2 regions of the Halomonas sp. R57-5 genome follow, and region 1 is predicted to be linked to the other one. Evidence: predicted binding sites of a transcription regulator. Region 1 holds the regulator's gene; the other holds the start of a gene.
What was found. Region 1 encodes LexA, which represses DNA repair genes until DNA is damaged. Its sites were predicted from a motif close to TACTGTNTANNTANACAGTA; they were not measured.

Region 1 (5,872 bases):
CGCTTCCAACTTAGCGTGGGCACGCCGCCAACGTCCCAGCGCACTCAGTGCATCCAGGTCTGGCCGCGCGCGGCTATAGCGCAACTTGGCGGGGCGCTTGTTATTGATCCCTTGGCACGCCTCCATGACCTCAAGCGCGGCGGCTCGGTCATTACACACCAGCAGCATATCGCAGCCTGCTGCGAGCGCGGCTTGGGCACGCGCCTTGGGTTCGCCCGCTTCGTGGGCGCCCGCCATACTCAGATCATCAGAAAAAATGCAGCCTTTGAAGCCTAGCGACTCCCGTAACATACCCAACCAATTGGGTGAAAATCCTGCGGGGCGTGTATCGAAAGCGGAGTAAATAACATGCGCAGGCATGACCCCATCTAACTGCGAGGCTAACTGGGTAAAGGGCACAAGATCGTGCTGTTTAATCACGTCTAGCGGGCGACCGTCTATCGGTAGGGCAACATGGGAGTCCGCCGCCACCCCACCATGGCCGGGGAAGTGCTTGCCCACTGCGGCCATACCGGCATCGTGAAGCCCTTGAATAAAGGCGCTGCCCAGCTGGGCCACGTGCTGGGGATCACTGCTAAAACTGCGGTCACCAATAACGCTGGAGAGGCCGCTCTCAACATCCAATACCGGAGCGAAACTAAGATCCAGCCCGCAGGCGGCCATCTCCATCCCCAACAGCCAACCGGCGTCCTTGGCTAACGCCAGACCGTCTTCCGGGGAAGCGCGGTAGCACTCGCCGATACGCGCCATGGCAGGCAGGCGTGTTAAGCCCTCTTTAATACGCTGAACGCGACCGCCCTCCTGATCCACTGCGAGCAGTAAATCAGCCCGCACGCGGCGAATATCGCTGCACAGCTGGCGCACCTGGTAGCCATTTTCGACATTGCGGGCAAATAGAATAACGCCCCCTACCGTCGGTTCCAGCAACAGGCGTTTTTCTGCCGCCGTCAATTTTGGGCCTTCAAGGTCAAGCATGACCGGGCCTAACGGTTGAGTCATCGTGATAGGTCCATGAAAAGGGGCGATGATTCTAGACGATCGTCTAGCGGTGTCAAAAACTTATCAATCAAAGGATTGCCGTCCGCCGTGCAACCAAACCGGGGTGCCCGGTAACGCGAGCGCAAAGAGGGTTAGCAAATCACTATTACGTAAACGAATGCAGCCGTGGGAGGCCGCAACGCCCATGGGTTCGTCAGGCGGTGTGCCGTGCAGGTATATATAGCGCCGTTGCGAGTCCACCTGACCGCCGCGGTTCACGCCCTTTTCTAATCCGCAAAGCCACAGAATGCGGGTCAAAATCCAGTCACGCTCTGGATGCGCTTCGGCTAGCGCGGATGAAAACGTCTCGCCTGTCCAGCGGCGGCCTCGAAACACTGCGTTGTCGGGCATATCACCGCCAATGGCGGCGCGCACATAGTGCCAGCCGTAGGGGGTTTTACCACTACCATTACGCTCCCCGACACCGGCGGCAGCGGATGAGATCGCACACTCATGGAGCACTTTCGGCCCTCGCCAGCAGCGCAGCAGCTGCTGGGTAGTATCAATCTCCAGCCAGATATTCTCAGCCGGGGGTAGCTCAGCTAGCGTAGGCGTTCGCATGTTTTCCTTCTTCTGGCTTGGCTTCTTCAAGGGCGAGCGGTAACGGTGCATTCATGGCCGCCACAACGACCGGCAGCAATCGCTTGACTAAATCACGTACTGAAACCTGTTCGTGATAATCTTTTTCAGCGATATCACGCAGTGCATCAAGGCCGGACAGGGTAAATATTACCGTGCCAAGCATAAAGTGTAGCCGCCAAAAGCGCTCCGCGTCAGGTAGGTCCGGCGTGGCTTGTCGCACCAGCTCGGTGAAGCGGGTAAACACATCGCCATACTCTTGCTGGATATAGCGCCTAAGATGCCCCTGTGCCTGGCTGTAGGCAAGGCCGAGCAAGCGCATAAACACTTTTAAACTATTGCGTTCAGCGGGCACTGCAAGAACGGTGGTTGCCATGGTTTCGAGCAGGGTTTCAAGCTCAATAACCCGCCCAGCATGCTGTCCTTCCAGCTCATCAAGGGCGGTGTGAAAACGCTGGGTGAAGGGGTCCAAATAGCGGGCAAAGACGGCCTGAATCAAGGCTTTTTTGGAGCCAAAATGGTAATTCACAGCGGCTAAATTGACGCGCGCTTTGCTAGTGATGTTGCGCAGCGAAGTTTCGGCAAAACCCCGCTCTGCAAACAGCACCTCGGCAGTATCGAGTATACGGGTCACCGTATCAGATTGAGCCATGTCGCTCTCCAGGGAAACAGGTGTTTAAAACATAGCAAAATACTATGCCATAACCATGGCGGTCTCAACGCTTGATTTATTAACAAAATACAGCCCGTTAAATAAGCAGAAGCTTAGTTTCAAACGATTAGAAAAATTGCATAGACATCGAAGATAGCCACTGACAAGGCATATACTGGACAGAGGAACATACTGTATACTTAACCACTGATTGATTAAGTTGCCATTTAATTTGTTACTGTCTATTCACTATTTATGGAGTCTGGTATGTCGCGTCCGCTAACCGCTCGCCAACAGCACGTGTTCGATTTTATCGTTAAAACGATGGGCGAATTTGGCTACCCTCCTACCCGCGCCGAAATTGCCAAGGCGCTTGGCTTCCGCTCCCCCAACGCGGCCGAAGAGCACCTGCGCGCGCTGGAACGCAAAGGCGTTATTCGCATTATTCGCAACACTTCTCGCGGTATCCGCCTGCCCAACCAGGAACCGCAAGAAGTCATGGAGAGTGCTGCCACCGCCTTACCCGCAGCCAACGTTGAAACGCTGCCAACGGGCCTACCCGTGATCGGTGAAGTGGCCGCAGGCAGCCCCATTTTGGCCGCTGAACATATTGACCGTTACTGCCCGCTACCAGCCGAGTACTTTACCCCCAAAGCCGACTACCTGCTGCGCGTGCGCGGCCTTTCGATGAAGGATATTGGCATTTTGGAAGGGGATTTATTGGCAGTTCACCGTACCGACCGGGTACGCGATGGCCAGATTGTAGTGGCACGCCTAGAGGATGAAGTAACGGTTAAACGCTTCAAGCGCCAGGGCCACCAAGTGACGCTATTTGCCGAGAACCCTGACTTTGCGCCCATTGAAATCGACCTGCGCTCCCAGTCGCTCGATATCGAAGGCGTCGGCGTTGGTGTGATTCGTGGCGGCAACGGCCAGGCACTCGGCTAGTCGCCGCCCTGGCCATCCCTACTGCAGATCGATATAGCGGTGGTCATTGAAGGTGGCCACCCAATGGGGGTGATAAACCAGCAGAATACTCAGCAGCATGCCGGTGATAAACGCCTCTGAAGGCATTAACAGCGGTAAGAAGCGCGCATACTCCTGGGCGAGATAAATCGCCTCAGGGTCAGTCCCCGCAACGATGATCAGCAGCACCGCTGCCAGCCCTCCTCCCAGCGTTGCCAGCGCCGCACCAAAAAAGCCGCAGGCAAACAAAAACACCATCAGGTTATCCGGCAGGCGGCGATCTACCAGCCGCCATACCGTGCCAATGACGGCCGCCGGGACGACACCGGTAACCAGCACGTTTGCCCCCAGCAGCAGCCATTCATTGCGCCCAATTACCACCATGGCGATATTAATCAGCACGTTGCTAATCAGCGCCAATGGCGCTTTAAAAACGAGTGTCATTAAAACCGTGAAAACAAGGTGCAGCGTTAGCCAATCAACCGCCTGCGCACGCAGCTGCCACATCAGCATCACCGCCAGCGTGGCGCCCAGCCAGCGGTGCTGAAGCGCGGTATCCGCTATTAACACCTGCCAGGGCCGCCCCCAAAGTGCCCACGCGATCACTGCTAACGAGAGTAGCCAGGTGAGCAGCAGCGCCCAGGGTGCTAATACACTTTGCGCAAACGACATGGCGGCCTCTCAGGTTGATGAGGGTTAACTAAAGACCACTGTCTTATTGCCGTGGACCAGCACGCGATCCTCTAAGTGCCAGCGCAAACCGCGAGCAAGTACGGCTTTTTCAACGTCACGGCCAAAACGTACTAAGTCAGTGGGCGTATGGCAGTGGCTTACGCGATGAATATCCTGTTCGATGATGGGGCCTGCGTCGAGTTCCTCGGTCACGTAGTGGCAAGTAGCACCTATCAGCTTAACGCCCCGCTGGTATGCCTGGTGGTAGGGTTTTGCCCCGGCAAAGGAGGGCAAAAAGCTGTGATGAATATTGATCACTCGTCCCGCATAGCGCGCGCACAGCTCGGGGGGCAGTATTTGCATATAGCGCGCCAGCACCACGCAGTCAGCGCGAGCGCTATCGATTTCGGCCTGTACCTTGGCAAACGACGCTTGCTTATTTTCGGGGTCTACCGGGACGTGGTGGTAAGGAATGCCGTACCACTCGGTCAGCGAACGCATATCGTCATGGTTGGAGATAACACCGACAATATCGCAATCCAGCTCACCCGCCTGCCAGCGGTAAAGTAGATCGACCAAGCAGTGCGACTCCCGCGACACCATCAGCACCACACGCCGACGCAGCTGGGTATCCACCAGGGACCACTGCATATTGAATTCGCTGGCCACCGGCTCGAACGCCGCGCGCAGGGCTTCCACCGACATACCGACCGAATCCGCCAGAATTTCGTAGCGCATAAAAAAGCAGCCGGTTTCTAAATCGGAGTGCTGGCTGGCTTCGGTAATGGAGCCGCCCTGCTGGGCAATAAAGCTCGATACCCGTGCAACAATCCCCACCCGGTCAGGACAGGAAACCACTAAACGATAATAATGAGACATGTGAGCTACTCTTGACCTATTGCTAAGTTAATTATGACAAACCAGCGGCTTAGGTCGCATAGTGTATCGGAAGGGCATGGAAGATTGTTAGCCGCCCCTGCCTTCCCGTATAGTTAAGTCACTACTTTTTAGGTTTTTCATAACAGATGCATTCACCACGCGTTCAAATTCGTCCCCGTCGTCGTCCACCGCTGCGCATGTTGCCGCTGGGGGGATGCGGTGAGATTGGAATGAATCTAACGCTATACGGCTACGACGATCACTGGATAGCCGTCGATTGCGGCATGATGATCCGTCAGGATCTTCCCAACTCTCCACTGCAGGTACCCAATCTCGATACACCGAAAGCACTGGGGATCGTGCCCAAAGCGCTCTTTATCACCCACGGCCATGAAGACCACATTGGTGCAGCTGCCTGGCTTTGGCCGATGTGGAACTGCCCTATTTATGCCACCCCGCTAGCGGCTGGGCTGTTGCGACTGAAGTTTGCCGAGCATCAGCTTAGCAGCGCGGCCATCCATGTTATTGAACCTGGCGAGGCGCTGGAAAGCGGGCCGTTCACGCTGCGTTATTTGCTGTTAACGCACTCTATACCCGAAAGCTGTGCGTTGATCATGAGCGTCGGTGGCTACCGCGTCTTACATACCGGCGACTGGAAACTCGACCCTGAACCGATCATCGGCACGCCGATAAGCGCGACCCAATTCAAGGCGCTCGCCCCAGTGGATTTAGTGGTGGGCGACTCCACCAACGCTCCCATGCCCGGCCACTCAGGCAGCGAGGGTGATGTTGCCCGTGCGCTGGCAAAAACCCTCAGCAACTGCCAGGGCCGGGTGGTGGTCTCCTGCTTTGCGAGCAATCTTGCCCGGGTGTTAGCGATAGGACGCGCAGCCCATCAATGTGGCCGTCGTATCAGCTTGATGGGGCGTTCCATGGAGCGCATGGTCAGCGTCGCGCGGGGGCTCGGCTATATGGATGATTTACCGCCGCTGGTGCCCAATCACGACCTTGGCTACCTGCCCCCGGATGAAGTGGTGATTATCGCCACCGGCAGTCAGGGAGAGCCCCGCGCCGCGTTACAGCGCC
Region 2 (6,166 bases), 2.2 Mb from region 1:
GATGTCGCGCTTGTAAACACCGACGTAGCTGCAGCCGCTAACAACGGTAAGGGCGACGGAGAGTGTGATGATTCGAGTCAATTTTTGCATTTGGGCCTATTCTTCACTATCGTGGTTTCGGTTGATCATACCCGACCTAACCTGTTACTGCGAAGAGCGACCATGGCCGATCAGAACCATGAATTGCGCAAAGCCGGTCTAAAAGTGACCCTGCCGCGCGTCAAGATACTTCAAATTCTCGAAAATGTTTCGGGTCAGCACCACCTTAGCGCGGAAGAAGTGTACAAAACACTGATCGATGCGGGCGAAGATGTTGGCTTGGCAACCGTATACCGCGTATTGACTCAGTTTGAGTCAGCGGGCTTGGTAATTCGTCATAATTTCGACGGAGGACATGCGGTATTCGAGATGACCCAAGAGGACCACCATGACCATATGGTGTGCCTTGAAAGCGGTGAGATCATTGAATTTGTTGATGAGATCATCGAGCGACGTCAGCAAGAAATTGCTGAAGAGCACGGCTACGAACTAGTCGATCATGCCCTGGTGCTATATGTGCGTCCGCGCGGTTCCGACGTAACGCGCCAGGACAGCGGGCCGACGAACAAGAAATAACGTTCTAGGTCGCCGCTAGTCGAAAACGCTAGTCGCTGTTCGAAATGTGAGCGCCCCTAATCTACTGGGCCGAATTTGCTAAGTGAATTCGTCCAGTGGATCAGGGGCGCTTGTGTTTATCCAGCTATTCAGCGTGTTAATTCGGCGCATTAGTTCAGCGCGTCAGTGGGGCGGACGCTGGCTCGCGTGGAGCATTTCCCGCGCGTGGGCGAGTGTTTGGTCAGAAAGCGTCACACCGCCCAGCATGCGCGCCAGTTCGCTGATGCGGCCCTGTTCGTCGAGCAGTGCCATTTGCGTCAAGGTGGTGTCGCGTTTCGCCTGTTTCTCGATATGCAGATGCTGGTGGGCCTGGGCTGCCACTTGCGGTAAGTGAGTCACGGTCATGACCTGGCCGTTTTCGCCCAGTTTGCGCAGCAGTTGGCCAACGATCTCTGCGGTGGCGCCCGAGATACCCACATCCACTTCGTCAAATACCAGGCTGGGCACCGTTGAGTGTGTCGCCGCGACGACTTGAATGGCGAGACTAATCCGCGACAATTCGCCGCCGGAAGCGACCTTGGTCAATGGGCGTGCGGGCTGGCCGGGGTTGGCGCTAATTAAAAACTGCACCCGGTCGAGGCCTTCAGGGGAGGGCGCGTCTTTGGCGGTGACTTCCACTTCAAAGCGCGCTTTACCCATGGCTAAAAAGCCCAGTTGCTGCTGCACCTCTTTGCCTAAACGAAGCGCGGCTTTTTGACGGTTCTTGGTGAGTTTCTTCGCCTCTAAGCGGTACTCTTCGCGTAGCTCGACTACCCGTGCACTGAGTGCCTCCAGGTCATTGCCACCCTCTTCGAGCTGAGCGACTTCTCGCTGTAGGTCGGCATGCAGGGCGCATAGCTCTTCAGGGGCAACGTGGTGCTTGCGGGCAATTCGGTGGACGTCGGTCATGCGCTCTTCTACCCAGGCCAGCCGGTCGGGGTCTAATTCGGTGGTGCTGGCTAGGCGGTTGAGCTCGCTGGAGGCCTCTTCCACTTGAATACGCGCATCGCTCAGCATGGCAAGCGTATTGGCCAGGGTGCCTTTGTCACTTCCCGGCAGTGCGCTTAAATGAGCGAACGCCTGGTTGAGTAAAGACAGCGCACCCCCCTCATCGCTGGCGCAGCAGTCGGCGGCAAACTGGGTTTCGCGCAGGGTCTCCTCCGCGTGAGCTAGGGTGTGCTGTTCTTCCTCAAGCGTGGTTAATTCCCCCTCCGCTAAAGCGAGCTGATCCAACTCCTCTACCTGATAGCGCAGCAGTTGGCGTTTGGCCTCTACTTCGCTGCCTTCTTCACTGAGCTTTTTCAACTGGCGGCGCGCATTGCGCCATTCGCGGAAGGTGATGGCTAATTGAGCGGTGGCATCGTTTAGGCCAGCGTAATCGTCCAGCAAGGCCAGGTGGGTCTCTTCGCGCATTAAAGCGTGATGAGCATGCTGGCCATGAATTTGAATCAGCTGCTCGCCGAGAGATTTGAGATCGGAAATCGTCGCGGGTTGGCCGTTAATCCATGCTTTGGAACGGCCGTTGGCGGTGACCACACGGCGCAGCAAACACTCTTCTACTGGAAGTTCCCGGGCGGTCAGCCACTCGACGGCGGCGGGTAGGTGCTGAATGTCAAAACGTGCGGAGAGGTCGGTACGCTCGCGGCCGTGGCGCACGCTACCGGCGTCGGCGCGTTCGCCCAGGCACAGCCCAAGGGCGCCTAACAGAATCGATTTGCCTGCCCCGGTTTCCCCGGTAATCGCGGTCATGCCGCCGGTTAAGTCGAGCTCTAAGTGATCGACAATGGCGAAATCTTGAATGGCTAGCTGAGTAAGCATGGCGCCTCCTGAGGCGGTTCAGCGCAGAAGCTGGATACTTATCCAATAGTTGTTGATTTATACAGTAGTTAATAACTCACTTCAATGCACCTCTTGAGATGGAATTTATGGCCCCCATATAGCGTGCATAGTTAGTTAAAGCGAGTGATTTAAAGGCTTACTTCTCTGCGCGCCGCCCGCGTGGCTGCGCCCTACTTTTTAGGAGCACAACATGGCGAAAGAACCGCAAACACCAATGGACGATGAGCTGGCCCGCCACGAGCAAGAAGCCGATGGCGCCGAGCAAGCGGCTGAGAAAGTCGCTGAAGAGCGTTTGATGGAGGGCGAGCTGGAAGGATTGATCAATGACGAAGAGCCCCTAGAAGGCAGTTCCGACAATCCTGAAGCGGAAATGCTGGCCGCCCAGGTGGGCGAGTTAGAGCAGAGCTTGGCCGATGCCAAGGATCAAGCCCTGCGCGCCGCCGCGGAAGCACAAAATGTGCGTCGCCGCGCTGAGCAGGAAGCCGAGAAAGCGCGCAAGTTTGCCCTAGAGAAGTTTGTTAAAGAGCTGCTGCCGGTGGTGGATAGTCTGGAAAAAGCCCTTGAGACCATGGAAGAGGGGGCCTCAGAGGTTCACCGTGAAGGCGTCTCCATGACCTTGAAGATGCAGTTGGATGTGCTTAACAAATTCGGCGTTGAAAGCATTGAACCCCATGGCGAGCCCTTCGACCCGCAGGTGCATGAAGCCATGACCATGGTGCCTAACCCGGATCTTGATCCGAATACCGTGATGGACGTTATGCAGAAAGGCTATTTGCTCAATGGACGCCTAGTGCGCCCGGCCATGGTCGTAGTGAGTAAAAAAGCCGATTAAGCCACTGGCGACACAGAGTCTTAAATAAGAGTGTGAAAAAAAGCCCTTGAAATGTCAGCGGCGGCCCCCAAATAAAGGGCAACCCCGCGGGGAAACCCGCAGACAAGCTTTAAAAAATAAATTTCCAGTTTTGTAACAACCGAATTCGAGGTATTGCTATGGGACGTATAATTGGTATCGACCTGGGCACCACTAACTCTTGTGTGGCCGTGCTCGATGGTGACAGCGCTAAAGTCATTGAAAATGCTGAAGGTGGTCGCACAACACCTTCTATCATCGCCTATACCGATGATGGTGAAACGCTGGTTGGTCAGGCAGCTAAACGCCAAGCCGTGACTAACCCAGAAAATACCCTGTACGCCATCAAGCGTCTGATTGGCCGTCGTTTTAAAGACGACGTTGTCCAAAAAGACATCAAAATGGTGCCGTACAAAATCACCGAAGCCGACAACGGTGACGCTTGGGTTGAAGTAAAAGGCAAAAAAATGGCACCGCCGCAGGTAAGCGCGGAAGTGCTGAAGAAAATGAAGAAAACCGCCGAAGACTACCTGGGCGAAGCGGTGACCGAAGCAGTTATCACCGTACCGGCCTACTTTAACGACAGTCAGCGTCAGGCGACTAAAGACGCCGGCCGCATTGCAGGTCTAGACGTTAAGCGCATCATCAACGAGCCGACCGCTGCCGCACTGGCCTACGGTATGGACAAATCGCGCGGCGACAAAACCATCGCGGTTTATGACCTGGGTGGCGGTACCTTCGATATTTCGATCATCGAAATTGCTGATGTTGATGGCGAAACCCAGTTTGAAGTGTTGGCCACTAACGGCGACACCTTCCTGGGCGGCGAAGACTTTGACCTGGCGCTGATCAACTACCTAGTTGACCAGTTCAAGTCTGACAGCGGCATCGATCTTTCCGGTGACAACTTGGCCATGCAGCGTCTGAAAGAAGCCGCTGAGAAAGCCAAAATTGAGCTCTCCAGCGCTCAACAGACCGACGTGAATCTGCCCTACATCACCGCCGACAACACTGGCCCGAAACACCTTAACGTTAAGGTGACCCGTGCCAAGCTGGAGTCGCTGGTAGAAGAGCTGGTTCAGCGTTCGCTCGAGCCTTGCAAAATGGCGCTGAAAGACGCAGGCCTGTCCGCGTCTGAAATCGACGAAGTGATCCTGGTCGGTGGCCAGACACGTATGCCGATGGTGCAGAAGAAAGCCGCTGACTTCTTCGGTAAAGAAGCCCGCAAAGACGTTAACCCGGACGAAGCGGTTGCCGTGGGTGCAGCGATTCAGGGCGGCGTACTGGGTGGCGACGTTAAAGACGTTCTGCTGCTCGACGTGACCCCGCTTACCCTGGGCATCGAAACCCTGGGTGGCATCATGACGCCGCTGATCGAGAAGAACACCACCATCCCGACCAAGAAGACACAAACCTTCTCAACGGCGGATGACAACCAGACGGCGGTTACCATCCACGCCGTGCAGGGCGAGCGAAAGCAAGTCGCGCAGAATAAGTCGCTGGGTCGCTTTGACCTCGCCGACATTCCGCCCGCACCGCGCGGCGTACCGCAGATTGAAGTTGCCTTCGATCTGGATGCCAACGGTATTCTGAACGTTTCGGCGAAAGACAAGGCCACCGGCAAAGAGCAGTCCATCGTTATCAAGGCCTCTAGCGGCTTGTCGGAAGAAGAAGTTGAGCAGATGGTGCGCGACGCGGAAGCGCACGCTGAAGAAGATAAGAAGTTCGAAGCACTGGTGCAGCTGCGTAACCAAGCCGATGGCATGATTCACGCCACGCGCAAGACGTTGGAAGAGGCCGGTGACAAGGCCACTGACGACGAGAAGCAGGCGATTGAGACGGCCATCAGCGAACTGGAAGAAGCGGTTAAAGGCGACGACGTTGATAACATCCAGAAGAAACTGGATGCGTTGACCGAAGCCTCTGGCCAGCTCGCCCAGAAGATGTACGCCGAGCAGGCAGAAGCAGCGCAGCAAGAGGGCGGCGAAGGTGCTGAAAGCACTTCCAAGCCGGAAGAAGACGTGGTTGACGCCGAGTACGAAGAAGTCAACGACGATCAGAAAAAGCAGTAACATCCTCTTTCTGCCAAGGAAAGCGGTGACGCGGGAGCTTACTCCCGCGTTGCTGTTTCCGAGACCAAGACGCACGTAGTTAGATATATAGCTAGGTATGTAGCTAAATGTGTATCGCCTAAATGTGCAGTTGAGTGCGTAGCTAACCAGGAGGCGTAGGGCCTATGTCCAAACGCGATTATTACGAAGTCCTGGGTGTCGAAAAAGGGGCCGATCAGAAAGAGATCAAGAAGGCCTACCGCCGTCTGGCGCAAAAATTCCACCCTGATCGAAACCCGGACGATAAAACCTCAGCGGAAAAATTCCGTGAAGTGTCCGAAGCGTATGAAGTGCTCAGCGACGGCGAAAAGCGCGCTGCCTATGACCAGTTCGGCCATGCGGGCGTTGATGGCCAAGGTGGCGGCGGTGGTTTCGGCGGCGCAGGTGCCGGCGATTTCAGCGACATTTTCGGCGATGTGTTTGGCGATATTTTTGGCGGAGGCGGTGGTCGTCGCCGTGGGCCCAATGCCCCGGCACGCGGCTCCGACCTGCGCTATAACCTAGAGCTGGATCTAGAGAACGCCGTTGCAGGCACCACAGTCGATATCCGCGTGCCGCGGCATATCGAGTGTGATCGCTGCGATGGCGGTGGCGCCGAGCCAGGCTCCTCGAAAGAGACCTGCCCGACCTGTCACGGTCACGGTCAAGTGCGTATGCAGCAGGGCTTTTTCGCCGTGCAGCAAACGTGCCCAACCTGTCATGGCTCTGGCCAGCACATTAAAGTGCCGTGCCA

Region 2: recN (DNA repair protein RecN) is a predicted target of LexA. The motif match lies at 2,499-2,518, and genes of this name have one in related genera.

What each region holds. Positions count from the first base shown of each region.
Region 1 is NZ_LN813019.1:2,421,035-2,426,906, reverse strand. Features, by position in the region: gene nagZ (beta-N-acetylhexosaminidase) at 1-999, opposite strand, end outside; gene HALO_RS11165 (L,D-transpeptidase) at 1,063-1,599, opposite strand; gene HALO_RS11160 (TetR/AcrR family transcriptional regulator) at 1,577-2,269, opposite strand; gene lexA (transcriptional repressor LexA) at 2,537-3,217, shown strand; gene HALO_RS11150 (energy-coupling factor ABC transporter permease) at 3,236-3,907, opposite strand; gene purU (formyltetrahydrofolate deformylase) at 3,932-4,786, opposite strand; gene HALO_RS11140 (ribonuclease J) at 5,017-5,872, shown strand, end outside.
Region 2 is NZ_LN813019.1:4,625,060-4,631,225, reverse strand. Features, by position in the region: gene bamE (outer membrane protein assembly factor BamE) at 1-90, opposite strand, end outside; gene fur (ferric iron uptake transcriptional regulator) at 163-615, shown strand; gene recN (DNA repair protein RecN) at 778-2,451, opposite strand; gene grpE (nucleotide exchange factor GrpE) at 2,663-3,304, shown strand; gene dnaK (molecular chaperone DnaK) at 3,463-5,394, shown strand; gene dnaJ (molecular chaperone DnaJ) at 5,559-6,166, shown strand, end outside.